Linked DNA regions of Pyxidicoccus xibeiensis. The protein of the gene in region 1 interacts with the protein of each later gene in a pairwise test. Links are inferred from orthologs where the notes say so. Each region holds a gene or a part of one and is shown on either strand. Other genes may lie near its edges. The genes, in order: tsaE and rlmB.

Region 1 (14,484 bases):
GCTCCGCGGGCGTGGGCCGCACCCGCCGGACGGTGAAGCCCAGCTCCCGAGGCGCCGACTGCCCAGGCGCCAGCAGCGCGGCCAGGTCCGCGTTCACTCGCTCCAGCTCGGCGCGCAGGCCTTCCAGCAGCCCCGCCACCAGCTCCGCCGTGTCCTCGCGGAAGCGCTCCGGGTAGCGCGTGGCGAAGTCCGCCTCCACGCGCGCCAGGGCCCCGAGCAACAGCTCCTCCAAATCCCGGTCCCTCAGCCACGTCCGTCCACTCAGCGGCACGGCCCGCGTCACGTGCAGGTGCCGCAGCGCCTCGGTGAGCGAGGCCGGCCCAGCGCCTCCCGAGGGCGCCACCGGAGCCGCGCCCTCCCCCGCCTTCCCGCTCCCCTGCAGCCACGTCTGCAGCGTGCGCACGCGGAAGCGCACCCGCGAGGACGGATGCTCCTTCAGCTTGCGCACCTGCCGCCGGTCCGTCTCCGTGCGCACCAGCGCCAGCACGGTGAGCTCCGCCTCGGACGACGCGGCCTCCGGCGCGCACCAGAGGAAGAACTCGATGGAGGCCTTGCGCAGCACGGGCTTGCGCCCCATCCGCGAGGCCACCTCCTGCCGCCACGCCACCAGCTCATCCAGCCCCGGCCGCACGCCGCCCGCGCCGAAGCGGGGCCACAGCTCCGCGCACTCCTCCGCCAGCCAGCACAGGTGCTCGAAGCCCGGCACGCCCGCCTTCAGCTTCTCGCGCACCCGGCTCCGTCGCTCGAATGCATCCGCCAGGCCCCGGCGCACGGCCGTGCGGAACAGCCGTTCCTCCAGCCACAGCAGCGCCAGCACCAGCCCGGGCTCGCCCTTGCGCAGCGTGGCCCGGCAGTGGTCCAGCACGAAGCGCACCGGCCCCAGGTCCGCCGCGGACTCGAAGTCGCCGCCCACCAGCGCGCCGAGCGCCCCGCGCAGCCCATCCACCGGCGGCGCATCGAAGCGGGCCAGCAGCTCGCACAGGTTCTCCACCACCGCTGGCGGCCCACCCGCCTCCAGCGTCCGCGACAGCAGCATCCCCGCGCGTGCGCACCAATCCGGCTCGCGGCGCCCGCCCGGGTAGCACGCCAGGAAGCCGCTCATCCCACTGCGGCCCTCTGGTGACGTCGCCAGCGCGAACAGCCGCTCGGCCAGCACCTCCGACGCCTCACGCCACGGAATCCGTGCCGCGCGCGAGCGGATGAACTCCGCCAGCCGGTCGCGCCCCTCCGCCGGAGTCGTAGGCAGCAGCGCCCGCAGCTGCTCCAGCAGGCTGATGGACTTCGCGCCCGTCCCCAGCACCTGCTTGAGGTCCACCTCCACCGCGCCCTGGAAGCGCAGCGCGCGGCCGTCGAAGGTACACGGCGTGTCCCCTACCAGCGCCTGCAGCGACTCCGGGTGGCGCTTCAGGTAGCGCGTGAGCACGGTGGACACGACGGCGTCCGTCTCCCGCCGCACCCGCTCCGAGCCCTCCGCGTCCCCCGCCTCGCTCAGCGCCCCCACCACCGCCTCGCGCCGCCACAGCAGCCGCCCCAGCAGCCCCGGCGGCGGCGCCGCGTACGGCCAGAGCAGCTCGCCACAGGACGTCAGCAGGAACAGCAGCTCGCCCGGAGTCCGCTCACCAGCGTCCAGCCGCGCCCAGGCCGCCGCCTGCGCCACGGTGCGCTCCTCCAGCGAGGCCCCGCGCACCCACTGCGCGAAGGACTCCCGCCACTGCACGGAGGCGGCCACGGCCTGCGCGGCAGGTGTGCCCGCCACGCCCTCGTAGAGGGGCCGCAGCGACTCCGGCCAGCCTGCTTCACGGGACATCGGCATGTCGCTCTCGAGCCTCACGAGACGGTGCCTGGAGTCAGGGCCGGAGCGTCCGAGGACGGGGAGAGGCTGATGACCACGGACTTCGACGTGGGCGTGCGGCTCTTCTCCGCGAAGCTGTCCACGGGGACCAGCACGTTGGCCTCCGGGAAGTAGGTGGCCGCGCACCGCCGGGGGATGTTGTACGGCACCACGCGGAAGTGCCGCGCCACGCGCGTCTCGCCCTGGAAGTGGCTCGTCAGGTCCACCAGCTGCCCTTCCGACAGGCCCAGCTCCTGGAGGTCCTTCGGATGCAGCAGCACCACGCGCCGCCCGTTGCGGATGCCCCGGTAGCGGTCATCCAGCCCGTACACCGTGGTGTTGAACTGGTCGTGCGTGCGAATCGTCATCATCAGCAGCTGTCCGGGCGCCAGCTCCAGCCGGGGCAGCGCGTGCACCGTGAAGTGCGCCTTGCCGCTCTTCGTGGTGAACCGCCCCTCGCGCGGGCCGTTCGGAAGATAGAAGCCCGCGGGCTCGCGCACACGCCGGTTGAAGTCCTCGAAGCCCGGGATGACGCGGGAGATGAGCTCGCGGACGCGGTCATAGTCCTCCACCAGCGACGACCACGGCACCTTCGAGCGCCCGCCCAGCACCGCCGCCGCCAGTCGCGCGACGATGACCGGCTCGCTGAGCAGGTGCTCCGACGCCGGAGCCACCGAGCCCCGCGACGCCGTCACCACGCCCATGGAGTTCTCCACCGTGACGAACTGCGGCCCGGTGGCCTGCACGTCGTGCTCGGTGCGGCCCAGGCACGGGAGGATGAGCGCCTGACGCCCGTGGACCAGGTGCGCGCGGTTGAGCTTGGTGGACACGTGCACGGTCAGGCGCGTGCGGCGCAGCGCCTCGGCGGTGAGCTCCGTGTCCGGCGTCGCCGAGAGGAAGTTACCTCCCAGCGCGAAGAACACCTTCACCCGGCCGTCGTGCATGGCTCGGATGGTGTCCACGGTGTCCATGCCGTGGTGACGCGGGGGCTCGAAGGCCAGCTCGCGGGCCAGCGCGTCCAGGAACTCGGGCTTCGGCCGCTCCCAGATGCCCATGGTGCGGTCGCCCTGCACGTTGCTGTGGCCGCGCACCGGGCACAGGCCCGCGCCCGGCTTGCCGATGCTCCCGCGCAGCAGCGCCAGGTTGACGATCTCCTGGATGTTGGCCACCGCGTTGCGGTGCTGGGTGAGCCCCATGGCCCAGCAGTAGATGGTGCGCTCGGAGCGCGCGAGGATCTCCGCCGCCGCGTGAATCTGCTCGCGAGCAATCCCGCTCCCCTCCACCACGTCCTCCCAGCGCACCGTGCGCAGGTGGGCTGCGTACGCCTCGTACCCGAGCGTCCTGTCCTCGATGAACGCCCGCGCCACCACCGTGCCCGGCCGCGCGTCCTCCAGCTCCAGCAGCGCCTTGGCCAGGCCCTGCAGCAGCGGCACGTCGCCGTTGATGCGCACCTGGAGGAACAGGGTGTTGAGCGCCGTGCCGGGCCCGATGAGGTGCAGCACCTCCTGCGGGTGCTTGAAGCGGTTGAGCCCCGTCTCCGGCAGCGGGTTGATGGAGACAATCTCGCAGCCCCGGCGCGCGGCGGCCTGGAGCGAGGTGAGCATGCGCGGGTGGTTGGTGCCCGGATTCTGACCGATGACGAAGATGGCGTCGGCCTTGTCGAAGTCCTCCAGCGTGACGGTGCCCTTGCCGATGCCAATCGTCTCGGAGAGCGCCGTGCCGCTGGACTCGTGGCACATGTTGGAGCAGTCCGGCAGGTTGTTGGTGCCGAACTGCCGCACGAAGAGCTGGTAGAGGAACGCGGCCTCGTTGCTCGTGCGCCCCGACGTGTAGAAGCAGGCCGCGTCCGGTGAGTCGAGCGCGTTCAGCTCGCCCGCCACCAGCGCGAAGGCCTCGTCCCAGGAGAGGGGCGTGTAGTGCGTGGCGCCCTCGCGCAGCACCATGGGGTGCGTGAGGCGGCCCTGCTTGCCCAGCCAGTGGTCCGTCTGGTGCGACAGCTCGGCCACGCTCCACTGCCGGAAGAAGTCCGGCGTCACGCGCGCCTTCGTCCCCTCCTCCGCCACGGCCTTGGCGCCGTTCTCACAGAACTCGGCCACGGAGCGGTGGCCCGGGTCCGGCCACGCGCAGCCCGGACAGTCGAAGCCGTCCTGCTGGTTGACCTTGAGCAGCAGCCGGGTGCCGCGCACCGGGCCCATCTCGCCCCAGGCGTGCTTCATCGTGGAGACCACGGCGGGCAGGCCGCCTGCCACCTCGGCCACCGGGCCCACGTGGGGAGGGCACGGCTCCTCGGGCGGCTGGGCGCTCGGAAGCCCGGGCGCGAGCGTCGCCGCCGCTGCGTCCTGGGTTCCCTGCTCGTCCCGCTGTCGCTCGTCCATGACACGCCCTCCGGGCGCTCGATGGCCGGATGCCCGGCCGCGGCGCTCGCGAGTCTACCTATCCCGAGACGCGTGCGAACGCATGGCCCACCTGTCACAGGCCCACCTGAGAGCCTACACCCGGAGTACGGCCTGGCCCCCGGCTTCGTGGAGCCTCGAGGTGAAAGCCTGGAGCAGCACTCGCGCCGCGAGCCCCGGGGGCCCGCCGCCGCAGCAACCCTCCGGCCGCGGGCCTCAGGCACTTCCCGCCGTCATGTGGCGCTGTCGCGATTCATTCCGGGCAGGTTCACGCCTGTCGGGGCTGGGGGCAGGGCGGGGGCGCGTTGCCGGGGGCACTCAGGGTCAAGAACGTGTGGAGTCGAAGCAAGGGCGAACGCGACACGTAAGGAGGCGACGCGATGAGTGGCAGGCGCGACGACGACCGCCAGCGGCGGTCCGGCAACGAGGAGCTGCGCAGGGGGGAACGGGCGGACTACCAGGCGGGACGGCGCGGGGAATACGGCCGGGACTGGGACGAACACGGCTACGAGCGCGGCCCCGAGCGGCGGGCGTGGGGTGGCCGCGACGAGCGGGGCGCGGACGAGAACCTGCGCCGCAACGACGGCCGCGAGGCCCCCAACCACGGGCGCGGAGAGGACCGGGACCTGGGACGCATGGAGTGGGGCGACGACCGGGACTACCAGTACCAGTCGCGAAACTTCGACCGGGACCGTGACTCCAGCAGCCTCGACGGGGACCGGGACTCGCGTGACTACGAGCGGGACCGGGACTTCGGCCGCGCGGCAAGGGACCTGGACCGTGCGAGGGAGCCGGGCCGGGACTTCGACCGCGACCGGGAGCTGGACCGCCGTGCCCGGGACTTCGACCCGGAGCGCATCGCACGCCGCCCTGGCTACAGCCCGAGTGGCTCCTTCCGTGCCTTCCAGGACGAGCCAGGCGCGGAGCGCGAGCGCTCCAGGCGCTACGGGGACCGCACCCGTCCCACGAGCCTCGACGTCGACACGGACCGCTGGGGCTCCGGCCAGTACGGGCTCGGCGCGGGCGCGGGCCGCGAGCCGGGCGGTGGGGGTGACATGGAGCGCTACGGCGGCGACGTGGGCCGGAGCGGGCGGGAGCGCGGACGTTACGGCACCGGCACGCGAGGCCCCAGCGGGCAGGACCCGCGGCGCCCCGTGGGCCGCGACTTCAGCATCAGCGAGCGGGGCGTGCGCGGAGGCACCGGCCGGGTGCCCGAGGAGGACACGCGCTACGGCGGCACGCAGCCCGGAGGCCATGGCCCGGGCGTGGAGAACATGGCGCCGCCCGCGGTGGGCTACAGCACCAGCCCCTCGCGCCGGGACGACCATGAGATGGGGCACGGCGGCTACATGGGCGGCGCCTCCCGCTCCGCCACCCCGGGCAGGGCCCAGACGCCCGCGGGGCGCGGCCCGAAGAGCTACCAGCGCGGGGATGACCGCATCCGCGCGGACCTCTGCGACCGGCTGATGCAGGGGTGGATGGACGCCGGGGACGTGGACGTCAAGGTGAACGACGGCGAGGTCACCCTGTCCGGCACGGTGCGCAGCCGCGACGAGAAGCGCGCCATCGAGGACCTGGCGGAGGAGGTGCTCGGGGTGAAGGAGGTCATCAACAACATCCGCATCAACCGCGCGGAGGGCGTGCTGCGTCATCAGGCCTCCCAGGAGCCCGTGCAGCGGCCCGGCGCCGACACGGGCGACGAGCGCGGGCTGCACTCGTAATGACGCGGAGGGCGCTCCGGGACTCCCCCGGGGCGCCTCGTCCGGGGAAGTCCCGGGGGTGTCCGGTGGACGAAGTGGCGGGACGGGCATCACCACGCTGTGCCCCCGCCGCGCGGGTTCGGGTAGTGTGCCGGGCCTTTCCGTCAGCCTGACCCCAGGAGCCTGTTCATGTCCCGCGTCATCCGTGCCCCCCGTGGTTCCACCCTCTCGTGCAAGGGTTGGGTCCAGGAGGCCGCGCTCCGGATGTTGATGAACAACCTCGACCCGGACGTGGCCGAGGCCCCCCAGGACCTCGTCGTCTACGGCGGCACCGGCAAGGCCGCCCGCGACTGGCCGTCCTTCGACCGGATTGTCTCCAGCCTCCAGAGCCTCAGCGACGAGGAGACGCTGCTCGTCCAGTCCGGCAAGCCCGTGGGCATCATGCGCACGCACCCGGACGCGCCCCGCGTGCTCATCGCCAACTCCAACCTCGTGGGCCACTGGGCCAACTGGGAGCACTTCAACGAGCTGGAGAAGAAGGGCCTGATGATGTACGGCCAGATGACCGCGGGCTCGTGGATCTACATCGGCACGCAGGGCATCCTCCAGGGCACCTACGAGACGTTCGCCGCCGCCGGCCGCTTCCACTTCGGCAGCGAGGACCTGGCCGGCCGCCTCATCCTCACCGGCGGCCTGGGTGGCATGGGCGGCGCGCAGCCGCTGGCCGCCACCATGAACAACGCCGTCCTCCTCGGCGTGGAGATAGACCCCGCCCGCGCCCGCCGCCGCGTGGAGACGCGCTACCTGGACGTCGTGGCCAAGGACCTGGACGAGGCGCTCGCGCTGGCGAAGGACGCCCAGCAGAAGCGCGTGGGCCGCTCCATCGCCATCATCGGCAACGCGGCCTCGGTGTTCCGCGAGCTGTACCGCCGGGGCATCAAGCCGGACCTCGTCACGGACCAGACGAGCGCGCATGACCCGCTCAACGGCTACATCCCCACGGACCTGTCGCTGGAGGCCGCCGCCGAGCTGCGCCGCAGGGACCCGGAGGCGTACGTGCGCCGCGCGCGCGAGTCGATGATCATGCACGTGGAGGCGATGAACGACTTCCAGCGCGCCGGCAGCCACGTGTTCGACTACGGCAACAACCTGCGCGGCCAGGCGAAGCTCGGCGGCATGGCGAACGCCTTCGAGTTCCCCGGCTTCGTCCCCGCGTACATCCGCCCGCTCTTCTGCGAGGGCATGGGCCCGTTCCGCTGGGTGGCCCTCTCCGGAGACCCGGAGGACATCCGCCGCACGGACAAGGTCGTGAGCGAGCTGTTCCCGCAGAAGGCGTCGCTCCAGCGCTGGCTGGGCATGGCGGGAGACCGCATCGCCTTCCAGGGCCTGCCGGCGCGCATCTGCTGGCTGGGCTACGGCGAGCGCGCGAAGGCGGGCCTCGCCTTCAACGAGCTGGTGCGCAAGGGCGAGGTGAAGGCGCCCATCGTCATCGGCCGCGACCACCTGGACTGCGGCTCGGTGGCGTCGCCCAACCGCGAGACGGAGGCGATGAAGGACGGCACGGACGCGGTGGCGGACTGGCCCATCCTCAACGCGCTGGTGAACGCGGTGAACGGCGCCTCGTGGGTGTCCTTCCACCACGGCGGCGGCGTGGGCATGGGCTACTCGCTGCACGCCGGCCAGGTCATCGTCGCGGACGGCACGCCCGAGGCCGCGCGCCGGATTGAGCGCGTGCTCACCAGCGACCCGGGCATGGGCGTGCTGCGCCACGCGGACGCGGGCTACGACGAGGCCATCGACGTGGCGAAGCAGCGCGGCGTGAAGATTCCCGGCATCACCGTGTGAGCCTGGAGGCCGCCATGCACCGCTCGAGTCACTGCTGGCTGCTGCTGGCCGCCGCGCTCGGCGCGCTGGCGGGGTGTGCCCCCACGGCCATGGGGCCCATGGTGATGCGGCTGGGGCCCGGGGCCCCGGACCGGACGCTCGCGCAGGTGGGCGTGCGCACGGGCCCCCGGCTCAGCGCGCCCATCTCCGGCTCCCAGCCTTTCATCGGCGAGGGAGACCGGTTCCGGGGCGACGAGGCCAGCTTCTCCACGCAGCAGTGGGGCATGGTGCTCGACGCCGCGATGACGTGGCCGCTCACCGAGCGGCTGCACCTGCACACCGGCCTGCAGGGGGAGTTCTTCCTGCCCCTGCCCCTGCCCGGCTACGGGCTGTATGCGGGCGCGTCGTACTACGTGGGCTCGGAGCGGCTGGGCCTGGCCCCCGCGCTGTCGCTGCGCGGGGCCTCGGACTTCGGCATCGACAACAGCCGTGGCGGCCCGGGCAGCATGTTCGGCGCGGAGGCGTCGTGTGCCTTCACCGTGCAGCCGGAGAAGAACGTGTCGCTGGGCCTGGTGCCCTTCTTCGCGTGGAACACGGTGTCATCGAGCGGAATCAGTGACAGCTCCGTGTATTACGGCGGAGTGGTGGCCGCGCGGTTCACCCTGAGCTGGCTGGAGAGCGCGGAGCTCTCCGGCGGCTTCGGCCGGGTGAAGGCGGACGGCGGGGCCAGCTGGAATGTCCCCATCATGGGCGTGCGCGGAGGTCGCTGACACATGGACGCGCTGGAGCTGTGGGTTCGCAACACCTCCGAGGTCCTCACGGTGGAGGGCACGCACCGCGAGCGCGCGGAGGCCGCCCTCACCCCCCGCCCCGGCGCCTGCGTGGGCGTGCGCGGGGGCCGCATTGCATACGTGGGCCCGGAGGCGGGCCTGCCCCCCGGCGCGCTGGGCCCCGGCACCGAGGTGGTGGACGCCCAGGGCGGCTTCGTGGGCCCCGGCTTCGTGGACCCGCACACGCACCTGGTCTTCGCGGGCGAGCGCTCCGCGGAGTTCGACCTGCGCAACCAGGGCGCCACGTATCTGGAGATTGCCAAGGCGGGTGGCGGCATCGTCAGCACGGTGCGGGCCACGCGCGCCGCCAGCGAGGACGAGCTGGTGCGGCTCGCCCTGCCCCGCATCCACCGGCTGCTGGCGCACGGCGTGACGGTGGCGGAGGTGAAGAGCGGCTACGGGCTCGACGTGGAGAACGAGCTGAAGATGCTGCGCGTGGTGCGGCGGCTGGGCGCGCTCACGCCGATGGAGCTGGTGCCCACGCTGCTGTGCGCGCACGCGGTGCCGGAGGAGTACAAAGGCCGGCGCGAGGAGTACGTGCGGCTGTGCATCGACGAAATCCTCCCCGCCGTGGCGCGTGAGGGCCTGGCCCGCTTCTGCGACGTCTTCGCGGAGGACAGCGCCTTCACCGTGGACGAGGCCCGCCGCATCCTCACCGCCGCCCGCGCGCTGGGCATGACGCCCCGGCTGCACGCGGACCAGCTCACTGCCTGTGGAGCCTCGGAACTCGCGGCGGAGCTTGGAGCCGCAACGGCTGACCACCTGGAGCAGGTGACGGACGCGGGCATCCGCGCGCTGGCCGCGGCCAACGTGTCCGCCGTCCTGGTGCCCACCTCCACCCTCTTCCTGCGCATGCGGCCGTACGCCCCGGGCCGGAAGCTGCGAGACGCGGGAATCAACGTCGCTTTGGGTTCAAACGTGAATCCGGGCTCGGCGATGAGTGAGAACGTGGCCCTGGTGCTGGGCCTGGCCTGTCTGGAGAACGGGCTGAGCGCGGCGGAGGCCTACTGGGCTGCTACCCGAGGCGCCGCTCTGTCGTTGGGACTGCAATCACATGGACGGCTGACCGAGGGAGACCCAGGCGACCTGGTGGTCTACAGCTGTGCCTCGTATCGGCACCTGCCCTACCATCTAGGGGTAGGTCACGCGCGAGTGGTGGTGAAAGCCGGACGTGTCGTCGTCCGGCAGGAGATGAATTCCTGCGCGTGAAGTGGCGTCGCTTTGACACGCGACACCGCCCGGTGAGACATGAGAACTTCTCCTGTGGGCCGGGCGTTATAAATACCTGCCGCTGCCATGTGCCGACTATTTGGATTCCGCTCCTCGATTCCCGCTGCCGTCCACCCCGCGCTGGTGACGGAGAAGAACTCGCTGCTCATCCAGTCGCGAGAGCACAAGGACGGATGGGGAATCGCCGCATACGGTGCCGAGCCGCTCCCACTGGTGGCCCATGGTGTGGGCCCGGCGCACAGCGACCCTGACTTCGAGCGTGTGAGCAGCCGTGTGTCCTCGCACACGGTGGTGGCGCACATCCGGCTCGCGTCGGTGGGCGCGGTGGAGCTGCGCAACTCGCACCCCTTCCACCATGGCCGCTGGTCCTTCGGACACAACGGGACGCTGCGCGAGTTCGCGAAGCACCGGGCGGCCGTGGAAGCGCTCATCAGCCCGGCCCTGCGCGGTCACATCCGCGGCACCACGGACAGCGAGCGCTGCTTCTACCTCTTCCTCACCCGGCTGTCGGCCAGGCACTCGCTCGAGCACTCGGTGCCCGTGGAGGGCGTGGCGCGCGCGGTGGCGGAGACCATGTCGCTGGTGGCGGCGATTACGGACGCGCCCGGCGTGGAGGTCCGCTCCGCGATGAACTTCCTCGTCACCAATGGCGAGGTGATGGTGGCCTCGCGCCGCAACCGCACGCTGCTGGTGTCCACGGGCCCGACGCGCAACGTGGTGGATGGGCTGCCGTCCGTGGGCACCCGGGTGGAGCAGTTCATCGTCGCCAGCGAGTCGCTGTGCGGCGGGCCCTACTGGGCCCCGGTGAACGAGGAAGACGTCATCGCCGTGGATGCGAGCCTCGTGTTCCACCGCTGGCGCGTGCACGAGCTGGCCGGGGGCGACCTGTTCCCTCCCGTGAATCCGGGTGCGCCGCGCAACGCGGCGTGAGGGTGGCGGCGGCTTCCCGACGGTGCACTTCGGTGGCAGCGTGCAGGGGTCATCATCCCTGACGCGTACCGCAGTCACCGTGCGCAGGAGGCAGCCCCGTTGATGCGCGCCGAGCAGCTCGTCGCACGGTGGAACACTCCTGACGGCCAGCGTCGGCGCGAGCAGCTCATGGCCATGGGCCTGTGCGGCGCCTGGCGTGACGTGCTCGCGGGGTTCCCGGGGACGGAAGCGCTGGGCGACAACCGGGGCGACCTGCGCGGCATCGACCTGACGCAGCAGGAGCTGTCCGGTGCGGACCTCGTGAGGGCCCGGCTGGACGGTGCGCTGCTGGATGACTGTGGCCTGCAGGAGGCGCGGATGGAGCTCGCCACACTGTCCGAGGCCTCGCTGACCTATGCGCGCCTGGAGCGGGCAAACCTGACGGCCTGCGTGGCCCTGGGGACGCGCTGGGACGATGCCAGCCTCGAAGGGGCGGTGTTCACCGCGTCGAACCTGGCGCGAAGCTCGTTTCGCCGCGCGCGGCTCCGGGATGCGCGGTTCGACCGGGCCTCGCTGAACCACGCGGACCTGCGCAACGCCGACCTGCGGGACACGAGCCTGTACCTCTGTGATCTGGAGGACGCGCTCCTCACGAACTGCCAGTTCGACCCGCCGCGCGTCTATCCGCGCACGGACCGGGACTTCGTCCGCCACGCGCGACGGGTGGGCTTCCCGTCATTCGTCGAGCCATTGCTGATGGCGCCCCGGTTTCAGCTTGTCCGCCTCACGCACCGGGACGCCCTCCTCCATGTGGAGGCGGGCGTGGAGGCCAGCACCAACCTGCAGGCGGAGGTGGCCGCGCTGTGGAAGGAGCGGCTCTGGCACATCGACCTGATGGCGGCGACGGCCATGGTGCTGGGTGGAACGAGCGAGCACACCTTGACGGCCCTGTGGGAACGCCTGGACCACGGGACCTGGGTTCTTCCCCAGCTCACGGTGGTCGCACTCCTGACGGACCCTGACTTCGCAACCCGGGCACGAACGCGGGTCGAGGCGAGCCGTTCAAGGCCCACCCGGTTGGCGCCGGACCGCGGCCCGGAAGCACCGCAGGTCCGCGAGTGCCTGGAATGGGCCCTCCAGTTGCGGGAGCAGCCCAGCGAGTCGTCAGGAGCGCCCGCGAGCGTCTCCGCGCAACAAGCCCGCCAGTGGTTGAAGCGCCTGCAGGAGCAGGTCGACCCGAGAATCCAGGCGGACTGGCATTTCACACCACCCCGGTTGGAGTAAGCGGCGGGGCTGCGGAACCAGCCTGGCTGGCGAAGTAGGCTGTGACGCAATGCTCTTCCGCCAGAAAGCCCCGAGGACGCGCTCCGAACTCGTCGCCGAGGCGGATCGCGCGCGCGCCAAGGGTCGGGTCAAGAAGGCCATTGCGGCGTATCGCAGGGCGCTGGAGCTGGAGCCCAAGGACCCCGTCGTCCACGGCAAGCTTGCACCGCTGCTGGCGCGAGCCAGACAGCCCGAAGCCGCGCTCCAGAGCTTCCACACCGCGGCGCAGGCCCACCTGGACAGGGGCTTCGCGGACAAGGCCATTGCTGTCTATACGCAGGCCGCGGACACGTTCCCCCACCAGATAAGCCTCTGGCAGCAGCTGGCGCAGCTCAACCTCACCAAGGGCTACCGCGCGGACGCGGTGCGGGCCCTGCTCCGAGGACGCTTCCACTTCCGCCGCCGGAATGAGCGGCGCGACGCCATCACCCTCCTGCAGGAGGCGCTGGCCTTCGAGCCGACGCTGTTCGAGCCGAAGCTGGACCTGGCCCTGCTGCTCGCGCGTGAGGGACAACGCTCCGAGGCGTTGGCGCTGCTCGAGCCGCTGGCCCACGGGCCCGGGGGACCGCAGCTGGCGCGGGTGCACTGGACGCTGCTGCGCATCTCGCCGGGCGTGGGAGCCGCGTGGCGTTGGGTGCGCTCGACGCTGGCGCGACGCTGACGACGCAGCCGGCGCCGGTGCACCGCCGCCCCGCGCTTGCGACCCGCCTCAGGGCATCCACGCGGCGAGCAGTGCCGCAGGCCGCGCACCGAACGCCTCGGCCGAAAGCTCCCGCACCTCGCCGCCCGCGTGCTTCAGCGTGAGGCGCAGGTGCTCACGGGGCGCAGCCTCGGGGATGCGGTCCAGCCACTCCACCAGCACGGCGCCGTCGCGCCCCTCCACCAGGTCCAGGAAGCCTGTGGAGTACAGGTCGTCGTAGTTCGCCAGCCGGTACAGGTCCGCGTGGTACAGCGGAATCCTTCCCGAGTACGGATACACAATCGCGAACGTGGGGCTGGCCACCTCCGAGCGAGGCACCTCCGCGCCCTCCGCCACGCCCCGCACCAGGTGCGTCTTCCCCGCCCCCAGGTCGCCAATCAGGCCCACGAAGTCACCGGGCTGGAGCAGCTTCCCCAGCCGCACGCCCAGGGCATGCGTCTCCTCGGGTGACGACAGCTTCAGCGTCCGGACCGTGCTCATCGTCCCCACCGGACCCAGACCTCGCAGAGGCCCTGCTCGATGAGGTCCCCGGCCACCAGCCCCAGCTGACCCCGCCGCGCCGCCACCAGGTCTCCCGCGAGCCCGTGGGCATACACCGCCGTCCAGATGGCCTCCGGAACGGGAATCCCCTGCGCCAGGAACGCGCCACACACGCCGCCCAGCACGTCCCCCGAGCCCCCCGTGGCCATGCCCGGGTTCCCCGTGGTGTTGATGAACACGCGCCCGTCCGGGTGCGCCGTCAGCGTCCTGTCGCCCTTGAGCACCACCGTCACCCCGACTCCGGCGGCCAGCTGCTTCACCAGCTCCAACCGCCGTGTCTGGACCTCCTTCGTGGACCGCCCCGTCAGCCGGGACATCTCCCCCGGGTGCGGCGTGAGCACCACCGGCCCCTTCGCCCGGCGCAGCACCGACAGGTCCGAGGCCACCGCATTGAGCGCGTCCGCGTCCAGCACGGCGGGCAGCTCCAGCCGCGACAGCAGCTCGCCAATCAACGCGCCCGTCTCCGGCCCCCGAGGAATCCCCGGCCCGATGACGAGCGAATCCTTGCCCTCGGCCGCGGCCAGCAGCGCGTCCAGGTCTCCCATCGCCAGCGGCCCCGAGGCCTCCAGCGGCACCCCCATGATCTCCGCCGAGTGCGCCTGGATGCTGTCCAGCGCCTCCCCACGCGAGGCCACCGTGACGAGCCCGGCGCCTGAGCGAAGCGCCGCCTTGGCCACCAGCGCCGCCGCGCCCGTCTTCCCCCGGCTCCCCGCCACCACCAGCACGTGCCCGTAGGTGCCCTTGTGCGTGTCCGCCTTCCGCACCGGCAGCGTGTCGCGAGCGTCCGCCTCCTCCACCACCAACAGCCTGGGCCCGGCGAGGTCCTTCGCCGACTCGCCCCCCATGCCGATGTCCACCCGCCGCACCCGCCCGCACAGCGAGGCCCCGGGCTCCAGCACCTGCGCCGGCTTGAGGAAGCCGAAGGCCACCGTGACATCCGCCTCGACGCACGGAGCGAAGGGCTCGCCCGTGTCGCTCTGCAGGCCGGACGGCACGTCCGCCGCCACCACCTTCGCGCCTGCCCGCCGCCAGCGGGCAATCACACCGATGGCCTCCGCGAAGTCGCCCGCGGGCGCGCGGCTCAGGCCCGTGCCGAACAGCGCGTCCACCACCACGTCTCCGTGCCCCAGCTCCGGCAGCGCGGCCAGCGCGTGCGGCACCACGCCGAAGCCCTTCAGCGCCTCCAGATTTCGCCGCGACTCGG
Region 2 (14,321 bases), on another replicon or contig:
GGAGGCGGGCGCGAGAGGCCGCGAGAGCTGCCCCGCGGGGGGCGCCCTTCCGGGAGCTCCAGGGGCACGGACGGCGGCTCCTCCGGTGGGCGCGGGCCGGCGCGAGTCCGCCTCCTGGAGCGCCTTCCTGAACCGGGCTCCGTCGGGGGCCTGCTTCTCGGGTGCGGGTTGAGACTCTGGCGCGTCGACCTTCATGGCTGCCCTCCCTCGCGTGGGTGGCGCGGGGAGAGCAGGGGCCGTGCCAGGACGGGTGCCCTCTCGTGGCGCTGGAGAAGGCCGTGCGGGAGGACGGATGGGCGTCCGGGAGCGGGATGCCCGTCAGCGCGGTGTCTTGCCGAAGGCTCCCGGCTGGACGGCGGCCATGCCCGTCAGGTCATTGACGGCCAGGGGGCAGGCGGCGAGCGCGGCCGGGTCCACCAGGCCGGAGACCTGCGACCAGTCGCGCTCGGGGAACAGCAGCGCGTCTCGCAGCTCGATGGCGGTCATCCCCTTCTTGTAATCCCAGAAGCGGCCCCGCACGAGGACCTTGGTCCCCCGGAGCAGCTTGTTGAGGTCGACGTACTGCGAGTCCAGGAGCTTCGCGGTGAGCTCCACCTTGGCGCGCTGGCGGGGCTTGCCGAACTGGAACTCGTACTGCGTCGTCGAAGGCGGCTCCGGCTCCACCCAGACGAGGCGGGCCACCATCATCGGCTTCTCCGGCTCCTCGCCCTTCTTGAGCCGCTTCTTCTTCGGCTTCTCCAGCTTCACGTCGATGACCTCGACGTTGGCGAAGGCCAGCTCGTGGTCCAGGTAGTTGTCGCGGAAGAGGGCCTCGGCGGTGGACGCGGCGACGGAGGTGGCGCGCTGCACGTCCTCGGAATACCGCTGCCGCAGCACGGGCAGGGTGAGCAGGAAGCTGTCCAGCGGCTTCACGCCGTCGGACAGGAAGCGCAGCTTGCCCATGTCCATGGCGGGGTAGTACGGCGCCAGCGCCTGCGCGGTGACGAGCCACTCGGGGGGCAGCTTCTGCTCGATGAGCGCCCGCCGCACCATGGCGACGAAGAAGGCGTTGCCCGGGAAGCGCGGGTTGACGAGCTGGGTGCTCAGCGCCTGGACCAGCACCGGCTCCAGCATGAAGTTCTCGTCGCGCTTGTGGAACAGCGGCGCCGTCTCACCGAGCAGCGTGAGCATCGCCCCCAGCACCTGCGCGCAGTTGGGGTCGTTGGTGCCCTGGCGCAGTGCCTGGTACATCCGCGTGCGCGTGAAGCGCTTGTCCATGTCCTCCTCGCGGAAGACGGGGGGCTGGCCGGTACCGAAGAAGAACTCCGGCTGGGCGGCGGCGGGCATGGCCAGCAGGCCCAGGGCGAGTGCGAGCAGTGGGGCGGAACGCATGACGCCCCCAGCCTATCACGGGGCCTCCTGGGGAAGAGGCCCCGGCCCTTCCACCGCGCCCCGCGAGGGCCGCACCTCCGGCTCCCCCGGTGGCGAGGCCTGGAGCACCAGGAAGAGGGCCACCAGTTCCAGCCCGGCCGCCACGGCGAACAGCCGGTGTCCCCCCAGCCAGTCATACGCGGCCCCCGAGCCGGCATACCCCACCAGTCCTCCCATGCCGAAGGTGACGGCGGCGAACAGCGCCTGTCCCGACGCCCGCAGCTCCGGAGGCACGCGGCGCGCGAGGAAGGCGACGCTGGCCACGTAGAAGGCGCCGAAGGTCAGCCCGTGCAGTGGCGCGAGCCCCACCAGCACCCCCGCGGACGACGTCAGCGCCATGCCAGCCCAGCGCAGCGCGCTCGACGCGAAGGCCAGGGCCAGCACGTGGCGGGGGGCGAAGCGCGCCGCCAGGCGCGGGTAGAGCGCCATCACCACCACCTCCGCCACCACGCCCGCGCCCGCCGTCACGCCCACCACGGCGGGTGACAGCCCGAGCGCGGTGACGTGGATGGAGAGCGTGCCGTGGTAGGGCGCGCAGGCCATCCAGTGCAGGCATGTGGCCGAAAGCATCCAGCGGAAGTCCCTGTGTCGCAGCAGCTTCACTCCGGCCAGTGGGTGCGGCCGGACATCGCCCGATGCGGGCGTGTCCCGCAGCGTGAAGCTCCACGCGAGCAGCAGCGCCAGCAGGCCCAGGGCCGTGATGACGGTGATCCGGTCCACCCGCGTCACCAGCAGGCCGAACCCCACGCTGGAGGCGATGAAGCCCAGCGAGCCGAACAGCCGCAGGTGGGCATAGCTGCCGCCAGCGCGAGCGACATGGTGCAGCGCCAGGCTATCGATGAGAGGCGTGAAGGACGTCACGAAGAAGGCGTACGTGACGAGCGACGCCACCAGGGCGGGGAACTCTCGCGCCAGCAGCAGCAGTGAGAACGCGAGCACCGCTCCGGATGCCAGCACGGTGAGGATGCGCGAGGCGCGCCCGGTGCGGTCGGCCAGGTGACCCCACAGTGGGGGAGCGAGCAGCGAGACCAGCGGATTGATGGCCAGCAGCAGCCCCACCTGCGTCGTCGAGAGCGACAGCGACTTGAGATATGCAGGCAGGAAGGGCAGGACGATTCCCACTGCCGCGTAATAGAAGAAATAGAAGCCGGCCAGGGATAGACGGCCGGCCGCCGGATGCTGGCTTGGCATACAGGCCGGACCTTGACATGCCGGGGAGCTTTTCCGCCTGTTGGCCTCGCGGTCTTTTGTGTACCTTGCCCACGACATGGCTTCTCCCACGGATACATCCGCGCCCGTCACCATCACCCAGATCCAGGGTGAGGCGGAGCTCATGCAGGCGCTCGCCATCCGCGAGGTGGTGTTCATCGAGGAGCAGCACGTCCCCGAAGGCATCGAGCGGGACGCCGAGGACGCCAACGCCTACCACGTCATCGCGAACCAGGGCGGTCACGCCATCGGCACGGGTCGGCTCGTCATGCTGCCCCAACCTCCAGCGAACCAGACGGGCACGTGGGGACAGATTGGCCGCATGGCGGTGCTCCAGGCGCACCGCAAGGCGCGCGTGGGCTCCCTGCTGCTGACGGAGCTGGAGAACGAGGCGCGGCGGCGGGGCGTCACCGGCATCATGCTGCACGCGCAGCTGTACGCGCTCGAGTTCTACAAGAAGCACGGCTACGAGGCCGTGGGCGCCGTGTTCCAGGAAGCCGGCATCGACCACCTGGAGATGCACAAGCGCCTGTAGTGGCCGGGCGCCGGAGCCGACGCCCGACCGCTGTCAGCGGCGCGGCGGCCTGGGCGCGGGCGGCTGTGCGTGGCGCGGGTCCTCCGGCCACGAGTGTCGCGGGTACTTGCGGCACAGCTCCTTGCGGATGGCGGGGTAGTGCCGCTCCCAGAAGCCGGCCAGGTCCGTGGTGACCTGCACCGCGCGCATGTTGGGCGCGAGCAGGTGCAGCACGAGCGGCACGCGGCCCGCGCAGACGTTGGGGCCCTGCGCCATGCCGAAGAAGTCCTGCAGGCGGGACTCCACCCAGGGCGGCTTGCCCGGCTCGTAGTGCACCTTGACGCCCCGGCCACCGGGCAGCGTCACGCGCTCCGGAGCGTGCGTGGCCAGCAGCCGCTGCTGCTCGGAGGTGAGCCGGGCATAGAGGGCGTCGAGCAGCGACACGCCCTCCAGGTCCTTGAAGCTGCGCGCGTCCGAGCACAGCGAGGCCAGGGCATCGCGCAGGAAAGTGTCGTCCACGGCGGGGAACTTCGCTTCGGGGAAGGCCTGGGCGAGCAGCGCGACGCGGGTGCGCCACTGCTCCAGCGCCTCCGGGTCCGCGAACTTCCCCGGGCCGGCGGCGAGCGCGGCCTCGACGAGGACGCGAGCGGTGGCCTCGGAGGGCGGGGCAGGGGTGCGCGTCTCCTCCAGCACGAGGTTGCCGTAGGACAGGCGCGTGAGGCGCTCCACGCGGCGGGCCTCGGCGTTCCACTGGAGGGTGTCCACCTCCTCCAGCGCGTCGGGGTAGAGGTCGAGCAGCCACTCGGGCTCCACGGCGCTGGCGATGCGGACCATGGCGCCGCGGCCCGGACGCTCCTCGGCGTCCACGGCCACCATGAGGTCGGCGTCCTGCACCACGCTCACCTCGGAGAGGGACACGGTGCCGCCGCCGAAGAGGAGCAGCTCGGGTGCGCGCGGGCGGCGCCGGCGGGCCACGCGGTCCGGGTAGCCGGCGAGCACGCTGAGCATTAGCGCCTGCTCCACGTCCTCGGCACGGTGGGGCCGCTCGCCCTGCGTCCGCACCGCGCGCCGCAGCTGCTTCTGGACGCGGTCCACGGCCTGCACCGCGCCCTGCTCCAGTGAGAGCGAGTGCAGGCGCCCGCTGGCGAAGTTGGCGCGCTCGGCGTCTCGGAAGCGCTCCAGCAGCTCCAGCAGGTCGGAGGGCCCGCTGACGATGGCGGAGGCGCGGCCCCCTCCCGGGCCCAGGTTGGCGCGAGCCTCGCGGCGGATGTCGCGCTCGCCCATGAGGGCCGCGAGCGTGGCGGCCTCGGCGCCCACGCCCCGGCGCTCGCCCTCGACGATGACGCGCGCCTGCCGCGGGTGGACGGGGAAGCGCAGCAGGCGCTGGCCCACGTCGGTGACCAGGCCTTTCGCATCCACCGCGCCCAGCCGGCGCAGCAGGGTCTCCGCGGCTTCGAGCGAAGCGGGGGGCGGGGGCTCGAAGAAGGGGAAGGCACCCAGGTCCGTCACGCCGGAGGCGCGCAGGGCGAGCACCGTCTCCGTCAGGTCCATGCGGCGGATTTCGGGGGCCTCCTGCTCGGGCCGGCCGTCGAAGTCGTGCTGCGTGTAGAGGCGCAGGCACTGGCCGGCGCGGGTCCGGCCGGCGCGGCCCGCGCGCTGGATGGCGGAGGCGCGGCTGACCTTGGCCAGCTTGAGCTGGGGCAGGCCGGACCAGGGCGAGTGGCTGGCCACGCGCGCCAGGCCCGTGTCGATGACGACGGCCACGCCGTCGATGGTGACGGACGTCTCCGCCACGTTGGTGGAGAGGATGATCTTCCGGCGCGGGCTGCGGCGCACGGCGCGGTCCTGCTCCGCGGGGGACAGGTCTCCGTGGAGGGGGAGGACGTCGGCGCCGTGGCGCTCGGCGAACTCGGCGCAGGCGTCTCGCGCGCGGCGGATTTCACCTGCGCCGGGGAGGAAGACGAGCACGTCGCCGTCCAGGCCGTTGGCGAACACGCGCTTGATGCCGGAGAGGACCTGCTGGTCCAGGTACCGCTCGTCGGGCGTGGGCAGGTACTCCACGCTCACGTCGAAGCGGCGGCCCTCCGAGCGCAGGGAGGGACAACCTCCGAGGTACGCACGGATGGGCTCGGCCTCCAGGGTCGCGGACATGACGACCACCTTGAGGTCGGGGCGCGCGGTCTCCTGGAGCCGGCGCAGCAGCGCGAGCGAGATGTCCGCGGACAGGTGCCGCTCGTGGAACTCGTCGAGCACGACGACGCCCACGTCGCGCAGCTTCGGGTCTGACAGCAGGCGGCGGCCGAGCACGCCCTCGGTGACGAAGGACAGGCGCGTCTTCGCGCTGCGCACGTCCTCGAAGCGGACCTGGTAGCCGACGGTGTCACCCACGCGCTCGCCCAGCTCCTCGGAGACGCGCTGGGCGGCGAGCCGGGTAGGCAGGCGGCGGGGCTGGAGGACGATGATCTCCTTGCTCTGTCCGAGCCCGGCCTCCAGCAGCGCGCGAGGCACGCGCGTCGTCTTTCCCGCACCGGGCGGGGCCTCCAGCACGAGCGAGCGCGCGCCGCGCAGCGTGGAGACGATCTCCGGCAGGAGGGGATCGATGGGAAGGGCGACGTCCGCCATGGCCGGGTTCCTCTAACGGCGTGGTCCGAGGGGCGCTCGGGGCTCAGGGTGTATCGGATCCGGAAGCGTCCGGAGCGGGCGCCGCCTTCTTCTTCCGCACGCGAGGCGCCTGGGCCTCCGTGCTGGCCGGGACAGGGGCCTCTGCCTCGGACGCGGGAGCGGCCTCCGCCTTCTTGCGACCCTTGCGAGCACCACGGGGCTCGGGCGCGCTGTCCTGACCCGTGGTGTCCGTGGAGACGTCCGTGTCGCTTGGGACCGGGGCCTCGGTGGGCGGCGGCGCGGAGGCCCGCGAGCGTGCCGCCTTGCCTCCGCCAGCCGACGCGGTGGCTCCGTTCTGCGCCGGGCCATGCGCCGTCGCGCCCGAGGCGGAAGCCTCGCCCGGTTCGCCCCCATGCCTGGAGGCGGTGGACTTGTTCGACGCGGAGCCACGCGCGCCGGTGCCTCCGTGCGGAGCGGTCGCGCGCTCAGCCGCCGCTGGGGCCGTGGCGGCCAGGTCTCCGTCCGCCGCGGACTTTCCTTCTTCGCTCACGGTGCTCCCGGAGTCGTCATCTGCCCCCGCGGCGTCAGCACCCGCGTCATCCATCGGCAGCTCGTCGGCGGAGCGGTCCTCTTCCTCCGGGGCTGTACCCAGCTCCCCGGACGCCGGAGCGGCGGCCTCCCTCCTGATGGGCTCCCCGCCTGCATCCAGCGCGGCGACCTCGGCGAGCTCCGCTTCGGTCGGCTCCATGGAGTCCACGGGCTCTTCGTTGAAGCCTCCCATGCCTTCGTCGGCGGACGGCCCCAGCCCGCGTCCGGCGCGGCGCTTGGGCTTGAGGGAGAGTCCGGCGGCCTCGTGCACACTGGGCACGGGCACCAGCGCGGCCTCGGACAGCAGGCGGGCCTGGCGCAGGGCCACGTCGAGCTTCCGGCCCAGCGCGACCAGCTCCTCGCGCAGCACGTTCTCCTGCTCCGGAGTCAGCGGGGCGGGCTCGTGGCTGGAGCGCCACGCCGCGTGGGCCGCGGCCACCTGCTCCATCACCGGCCGCACCAGGGCGAAGTCGTCGCGAGCGAAGATGCGCGTCACGTAGGCGCTCTTCGTGCGCCGCTCGTACGACGTGGCGTACTCGAGGATGGTGTCGCGGGGGGCGCGGCGCAGCTGGGCGAACTTGACGTGCGGAAACAGCGCCTCGATGACGGGCGCGCGGCTGCTGGCGGTGAAGGTGATGCCGGCGTGCAGCTTCTCCAGGGCATCCACCCACAGGCCCAACTGGTGGTAGCCGAACTCCTCGCGGGCCTCCTCCAGCTCGGGCAGGTCCTTCACCCGGTCCAGCACGTCACCGGAGGGCGCGCGCGTGGTGCGCACCAGCTCCAGGGCGGCGGCCAGCCAGCCCTTCTCGGGCTCCAGGCCGGGCCGGCCCGCGAGCATCTCCCCCGCGGTGGCGAGCCGGGCCTCGAAGGCCTCGGCGAAGCGGATGAGCTCATACGACTCGAGCGTGGACGACATGCGACGGGCTCCTCGGAAGGGCGGCGGGAGATAGCACACCCGGCGCTCCGCGCGGAGCGGCCGGTCAGGGGCTCAGCGTCCTCCGAGCAGCACCGTCAGCGCCTCCGGGTGCGAGAAGTCGGGGTAGGCGACGTTGGCGCCGGCGTCCAGCAGGTCCTGGGCGGTGTAGGAGCCGGTGCCCACGCCGATGCACTCGGCGCCGATGCCCCGGGCCGCGTGCACGTCCTTGGGCGTGTCGCCGATGACGACCACGCGGCACTCCTCCAGGGGCGCGCCCAGCCGGGCCGCGCCGGCCTTCGCGCCGCAGCGGATGAGCTCCACGCGGTCCTCGTGGTCGCAGCCGAAGCCGCCGAAGTCGAACTGGTCGTAGATGGCCACGCGCTCCAGCTTCACGCGGGCGCCCTGGCGCACGTTGCCGGTGCCCAGCCCCACGGCGAAGCCCTCGCGCAGGCGGGCCGCCTTCACGGCCTCGCGCATGCCGGGGAACACGCGGTAGCTCTGGTCATCCGCCTTGTGCACCTCCAGGGCGAGGTGCGCGAGGTACGCGGCGATGACCGCGTCGATGGCCTCTGGCGAGTCCTCCGCGCCGATGATGCGCAGGGCCTTGCGGACGATGGCGCGGTCGGTCATCCCGGCCATGCTGAAGGAGTCGCACGCATCCCGGCGGCCGTGCAACTGCTCGAAGGCGACGTCCATGGAGCGGCGCCCCGCGCCTCCGCTGGAGATGAGGGTGCCATCGATGTCGAAGAGGAGGACGGTAGGCCGCATGGCCCCCATGTAACGGAAGCTCCGGGCCGACGCGAGCCCGGAAGTCCGTCTTCAGGGCTCCACGAGGGTGAGCCCGCGCTGGAGCGCCTCGCGGACGAGGGGCTGCTCCTCCATGGGCAGCTGATCCTCCAGCGCCTGGCGTGCCTGCTGGCCGCCCAGCCTCCCGAGCGACACCGCCACCGCCTCGCGCACGCGGTCCTCGCGGTCCTTCAGCCGGGTGATGAGGGTGGGGATGGCCTCCAGCCCCAGGCACCGGGCCAGCGCCGCCGCCGCGCTGGCACGCACGTCCGCTGGAGCCCGCGCGTCCTCCAGCACCTCTCGGATGGAGCCGGCGCCGCACGTCGGGTCCACCAGGGCCAGCGACGTCAGGGCCAGCGCACGCTGCGCGGTGGGCGTGGCGCGGTCCACTGCGAGCGCGGTGAGCACGGGGACGGCCTCGGGGCCCAGCCGGCGCCAGGCCTCCTCGCGCGCACCGCCCGACGAGCGGGCGAGCAGGTCCAGCACCCGCGCGCGCAGGTCGCCCGAGGGGGCAGGGGACGCGGGAGGTGACTCGACGGCGAAGCGCGTGTGCGCCACGGCCACGCCGCTGGAGCCGGCGAGCAGCACGGCGCCGACCACTGCATGCCACGCGCGACGCCGCGAGCTACGGGCACCGCGAGGAGGGACGGCCCCGGAACGAGGGGGCAGGGGTGTCGGCATGGGGGCTCCCCGGAAGGGTGACTCCCCGGGTTATACGCCGATTGACCCTCCGGACTCGAACCCCGGTATGGTCCTCCCGCCATGGCCGGACGCGTCTTCTTCTTCCTCCAGCACGCCACGTATGAGCCGGCCTTCCAGGCCGCCTCCATGGGGATTACCGCCGTGGCCATGGGCGACGAGGTGTACTTCGTCTTCGCCTTCGATGCGCTGCGCCAGCTCGCGAGCGGAGGCTTCGGCCTGCCACACACCGAGCGTGAGCGAGAAGCGCTCACACGGGCGGAGCAACTGGGAGTGCTGCCCCCGGCGCGCATGCTGGAAGAGGCACGTGCCCTGGGCGCGAAGCTCATCGCCTGCGACACCACGGTGCGGATTTGCGGCTTTGACCCGGAAGACCTGCGAGACAGGCTCGATGAGGTGATGGGGCTTGCCTCGTTGTGGCGTCTCACCGAGGGCGCACGCACCCTCGCGCTGTAGGCCCGCACCTGCCCTCCGGTCGGGTGGGTGTGTCTGCTACGCGGCGCCTGCCTGTGTTGATATCGGGTGTGGTTGTATCGTCCCGGCAGCATCCGGACGACCGGGCCCCTGTCCGGCAATGCTGTAGCCTCCTGCGGGAATGACGCGGTACTCTGTCGATACGCAGCAGCTCGCGTCCCCCTCAAGAAGCAGAAGGAACCCCCATCTATGCGCGCCAAGTTGACCCTCCTGAGCGCCCTCGCCCTTGGCACCTTCTCGGGTGCCCTCGTCGCGGGCTGTCAGACCTACGACTTCGAGCCGGTGGAGCCGCTCGCCATCGCTCAGACGACGGTGGAGGAGACGATCACTGCGCGTGGCCGCAAGCCGAACATCATGATGCTGGTGGACACCTCCGGCTCCATGACGGACCCGGTGAACAAGAGCAACCCCAGCTGCCTCGTCGAGGACGGTGACGAGATGGTGGTCTGCGGCACGTCGAGTCCGTGCGACACCCGCATCTGCCCCACGCGGTGGACGGAGCTGCAGGCCGCGGTTCCCGACTTCCTCGCGGACAGCGGCCGCTACGTCCGCTTCGGCCTGACCACCTATCCCGAGACGGGCGGCTCCACCTCGAGCGCCGTGTCCTGCAATCCCTCCACGGCGAACTCGGTGCGCAAGCCGCTCGCGCAGGTCGAGGACGAGGCGGGCCTGCTGGCGCACGCGAACGACATCAACGCCATCATCCAGGGCATCCCCAACTTCGGTCAGGGCAATCCCTCGGGCGGTACGCCCACCAGCCTGAGCCTGCGCTTCGTGGGGAACCTGGAGGCGATGCAGTCCGAGGACCGCACGGACTTCGTCATCCTCCTGACGGACGGCCTGCCCAACTGCAACCCGCAGAATGTCAACGACGGCACCAGCGCGGCGTGCAAGTGCACGCAGACGGGCGTGTCGGCGTGCACGGGCAGCTTCGTGCGCAGCGGCTGCCTGGACATGGACGCCTCCGTGCAGGCGGTGCAGGAGCTGAAGGCGAAGGACATCACCACCATCGTCATCGGCTTCGGCGCGGAGACGGCCGGTGGCAATGGCCCCGCGGTGCTGGACGCCATGGCCCGGGCCGGCGGCTTCGCCCGGACGTGCGAGGCGGGCCAGACGTCGTGCGGCCCGAACGACCCGTGCGACCCCAACACGCGGCTGTGCCAGCGGGGCTTCTACCAGGCGGGCAACCAGGCGGAGCTGGCCCAGGCGCTGGAGGCCATCAGCAAGAAGGTCGTCAACCCGGAGCCCTGCCTCATCCGGATGGACCCCTCGCAGCTGCCTACCGACAGCAAGCTCATCGTCGTCTACATCGATGGTGAGCGCACCGCGGCCGGCCCGACCACGTGGGACGCCAACGTGGAGGCGAACGGCGGCGTGCTCTTCAACGGTGCGACCTGCGAGCGCATCAAGGCGTCCACGCCGGACGCGCCGGTGAACATCGAGATCCGGGCAATCCGCCAGCGCTAGCCTGGCTGGTCGCGGGGCGGCTTTACCCGGCCCTGGGCGAGGATTATAGGTCCGTCGCCCGGTCCGGCCGCCCCGCCCATGAAAGCCACCATCCTCTCGCGCTCCGCTTCCATCCCGTCCACCCGACGCCTCGTCGAGGTGGGCCGCGCGCGGGGGCACCGGGTCCGGGTGCTCAACCCGCTCCGGGTGCAGATGCACCTGGACGGGCCCAGCACCACGCTCTACTACGACCGCAAGAAGCTGGCCCCCACCGACGTCGTCCTCCCGCGCATCGCCCAGTCCATCAACACGTATGGCCTCGCGGTGGTGAACCAGTTCGGCCTGTCGGGGGTGCCGTTGGTGAATCACGCGCAGGCGATTGCGCAGTCGCGCAACAAGATGCGCTCGCTGCAGCTGCTGTCCGCGCACGGCATCAGCATCCCCTCCACGGTGATGGCGCGTGACGCCGCTCACCTCAAGTCGATGGTGGGCCTGGTCGGCGGCGTGCCGGTGCTGGTGAAGCTGCTGCAGGGCCAGGAGAAGCACGGCGTCATGGTGTGCGAGAGCCTCCAGTCGCTGGAGGCCGCCCTCGAGGCCGTGCTGGGCCTGGGCCACAACCTCGTCATGCAGGAGTACGTGAAGAGCTCCGGCCAGGACGTGCGGGTGCTCGTGGTCGGCGGACAGGCGGTGGCCGCGGTGCGCCGCAGGCCGCGTCCCGGCCGTCTGGCGCACACCCTCAACAAGGGCGCACGCCTGGAGGCCATCGAGCTGTCGCCTGGCCAGCGCGCCATCGCGGAGAAGGCCACCCGGCTGGTCGGGCTGGAGGTGGCGGCGGTGGACATGCTGGACGTGCAGGGCCAGCCCAAGGTCTTCGAGGTGAACAGCTCCCCCGCGCTCCCGGAGATGGAGGCCGCCACGGGCATGGACCTGGCCACCCTCATCATTGCCCGCGCGGAGGCCCTGGCGGCCGGGGCACCTCCGGTGTCCGTTCCGGACCTGTCTCCTCCCGCGCCCCTCCCGCTGCCGCCCCTGCCTCCCGGGGCTTCCAACCGGAAGGGCAACGGCCGCCCCGTCAAGGCCAGCGCCGGAGGTTGAAGAGAAAGGCGGCCCCCGCCGTCACGGGGCGTGATACGCAGCACCCGATTCGAGGAGACGACTTTATGACGCGCACCCACCGCTTCACCCCTGTCGCCGCGCTGCTGGCGGCCCTTGCCTGGGCGGCCCCCGCGTTCGCCGACGACGTGGACCCCACCACCCTCTACGAGGTGTCCACCGAGGGCACCTCCACGCAGGTGAAGGCGGGGGAGAAGGGCGTCTTCGTCCTCTCCATCAAGTCCAAGCCCGGGGCCCACGTCTCCGAAGAGGCCCCGCTGAAGCTCGAGGTGAAGGGCACCCAGGTGGCTCCCGCGAAGGAGAAGCTGGGCCGCGAGGACTCGGTGGCGAAGAAGGCCGCGGGCCAGGAGTTCGTCGACCCGCGCTTCGAGATCCCCCTCACGGCCTCCGCCGCGGGCAAGGGCACGGTGGACGCGAAGCTCGTGTTCTTCATCTGCACGGAGAAGATCTGCGCCCGTCAGCAGAAGACGGTCTCCCTTCCCGTCGAGGTCCTCTAGGTGGCTACGAGAGAGCGTCCCCCCAGGGCCCGCGGCGAGCGGGGCGGTGCCGAGCGCGGTGAGCGGCGGGAAGGTGGCGAACGTCGGGAGGGTGGCGAGCGCCGGGGAGAAGGGGAGCGCCGGGAGCGGGGCGGCGGAGAGTCGCACCAGCGCTTCGTGTACGGCGTGAATCCCGCTCTCGAGGCCCTGCGGGCCAAGCCGGACGAGGTGGAGCGGCTGTTCCTGGTGGAAGGCCAGCTCGGGGCCCGGGCGGCCGGCGAGCTGCTCAGCCGGGCGCGCGATGCCGGCATCCGGGTGGAGAAGGTGACGCGCGAGCGGCTGGCCTCGCTGGCCGAGGGCGGCGTGCACCAGGGCGTGGTGGTGGAGCTGCGCGGCTACAAGTACGCCGAGCTGGAGGACGTGCTGGAGGCCGCCAAGGCCAGCGGCCAGCCTCCGCTGGTGGTGGTGCTGGACGGCATCCAGGACCCGCACAACCTGGGCGCCATCATCCGCTCGGCCAACGCGCTGGGCGCGCACGGCGTCGTGATTGCCAAGGACCGGGCGGTGCAGGTGACGGGCACCGTGGCCAAGGCCTCCGCCGGCGCGGTGGAGCACTGCCTCATCGCCCGCGTGGTGAACGTGTCCCGCGCGCTGGAAGAGCTGAAGGAGGCCGGCCTGTGGGTGGCCGCGGCGGACGTGGAGGCCACCGAGCCCATGTGGAGCGCCCGGCTGGACGGCCCCCTGGCCCTGGTGGTGGGCGCCGAGGGAGCAGGCGTCCGGGAAGGCGTCCTGAAGCACTGCGACTTCCGACTCAGGATTCCGATGACTGGTCAGGTCGGTTCACTGAATGCGTCCGTTTCGGCGGGCATTCTGCTATACGAGGTCGCCCGCCAGCGGGGGAACGCCGCTGTCCGGTAGCCGCCGTCCAAAGGGATCAATGTCCTTGACTTGGGCGGTGGGGACTTTTAAAAGGGCGCCCCTCTCAGGGCGGTGCCGGGTGGTCGACGGTTCCGCTGAAGTCGGGCAGGGCGGCGGTGGCAGTAGCCGATGAGTGCCGGTGTAGCTCAGTCGGTAGAGCAACTGATTTGTAATCAGTAGGTCGCGGGTTCAAGTCCCGCCGCCGGCCAGGTAGGACGGGGCCGCGGATGAGGGCCCGGGATGCAGTGCCGAAGTGCAGTAGATGGCAAGAGAATATGGAGGGATACCCAAGCGGCCAAAGGGAGCAGACTGTAAATCTGCCGGTTCACGCCTTCGGTGGTTCGAATCCACCTCCCTCCACTCGGCAACGCGGGAATAGCTCAGTTGGTAGAGCGTCAGCCTTCCAAGCTGAATGTCGTGGGTTCGAGTCCCATTTCCCGCTCCAACCGTTGTAGTCCACAGCATCGCCAAGCCCTGATAGCTCAGTTGGCAGAGCGCGTCCTTGGTAAGGACGAGGTCACCAGTTCAATCCTGGTTCAGGGCTCCATTTTTTAGAGGAGTGTCATGGCCAAGGAGAAGTTCGAGCGTAACAAGCCCCACGTGAACATCGGCACGATCGGACACGTGGACCACGGCAAGACGTCGCTGACGGCCGCCATCACCAAGGTGCTGGCGAAGACGGGCGGCGCCACGTTCATGGCGTACGACCAGATCGACAAGGCGCCGGAGGAGCGTGAGCGCGGTATCACCATCTCCACCGCGCACGTGGAGTACCAGACGAAGAACCGTCACTACGCCCACGTCGACTGCCCGGGTCACGCCGACTACGTGAAGAACATGATCACCGGCGCGGCGCAGATGGACGGCGCCATCCTGGTGGTGTCGGCCGCCGACGGCCCGATGCCCCAGACGCGCGAGCACATCCTGCTGGCCCGCCAGGTCGGCGTGCCCTACATCGTCGTCTTCCTGAACAAGGTGGACATGCTGGACGACCCCGAGCTGCGCGAGCTCGTGGAGATGGAAGTCCGGGACCTGCTCAAGAAGTACGACTTCCCGGGTGACAGCATCCCCATCGTCCCCGGCTCGGCGCTCAAGGCGCTCGAGGGCGACACCAGCGACATCGGCGAGCCGTCCATCCTGAAGCTGATGGAGGCGGTGGACAGCTACATCC

Evidence for each region.
Region 2: the proteins of tsaE (region 1) and rlmB interact in binary tests that used the Escherichia coli proteins (3 or more experiments, as listed by UniProt). The link is inferred for Pyxidicoccus xibeiensis from one-to-one orthologs.

What each region holds. Positions count from the first base shown.
Region 1 is NZ_JAJVKV010000002.1:337,732-352,215, reverse strand. The notes cover bases 11,486-14,484. They hold tsaE (tRNA (adenosine(37)-N6)-threonylcarbamoyltransferase complex ATPase subunit type 1 TsaE), read right to left. Parts: upstream 13,221-14,484; coding sequence 12,750-13,220; downstream 11,486-12,749. Other genes in these bases: LXT23_RS09575 (NAD(P)H-hydrate dehydratase), read right to left, coding at 13,217-14,484; LXT23_RS09585 (tetratricopeptide repeat protein), read left to right, coding at 12,051-12,701; LXT23_RS09590 (pentapeptide repeat-containing protein), read left to right, coding at 11,486-12,001. In the rest of the region: LXT23_RS09625 (hypothetical protein), read right to left, coding at 1-1,813; LXT23_RS09620 (FdhF/YdeP family oxidoreductase), read right to left, coding at 1,828-4,206; LXT23_RS09615 (BON domain-containing protein), read left to right, coding at 4,605-5,945; hutU (urocanate hydratase), read left to right, coding at 6,114-7,769; LXT23_RS09605 (hypothetical protein), read left to right, coding at 7,784-8,518; hutI (imidazolonepropionase), read left to right, coding at 8,522-9,787; LXT23_RS09595 (class II glutamine amidotransferase), read left to right, coding at 9,875-10,738; more of LXT23_RS09590, read left to right, coding at 10,841-11,485. UniProt on the Escherichia coli protein: Required for the formation of a threonylcarbamoyl group on adenosine at position 37 (t(6)A37) in tRNAs that read codons beginning with adenine.
Region 2 is NZ_JAJVKV010000010.1:16-14,336, reverse strand. The notes cover bases 11,444-14,279. They hold rlmB (23S rRNA (guanosine(2251)-2'-O)-methyltransferase RlmB), read left to right. Parts: upstream 11,444-12,409; coding sequence 12,410-13,150; downstream 13,151-14,279. Other genes in these bases: LXT23_RS34410 (hypothetical protein), read left to right, coding at 11,804-12,253; LXT23_RS34415 (ATP-grasp domain-containing protein), read left to right, coding at 11,444-11,738. Also shown: LXT23_RS34465 (hypothetical protein), read right to left, coding at 1-195; LXT23_RS34460 (hypothetical protein), read right to left, coding at 319-1,371; LXT23_RS34455 (MFS transporter), read right to left, coding at 1,387-2,601; LXT23_RS34450 (GNAT family N-acetyltransferase), read left to right, coding at 2,678-3,154; ATP-dependent helicase HrpB, read right to left, coding at 3,188-5,755; LXT23_RS34440 (hypothetical protein), read right to left, coding at 5,799-7,238; LXT23_RS34435 (HAD family hydrolase), read right to left, coding at 7,311-8,015; LXT23_RS34430 (HEAT repeat domain-containing protein), read right to left, coding at 8,058-8,624; LXT23_RS34425 (hypothetical protein), read left to right, coding at 8,787-9,179; adventurous gliding motility lipoprotein CglB, read left to right, coding at 9,387-10,664; more of LXT23_RS34415, read left to right, coding at 10,743-11,443. UniProt on the Escherichia coli protein: Specifically methylates the ribose of guanosine 2251 in 23S rRNA.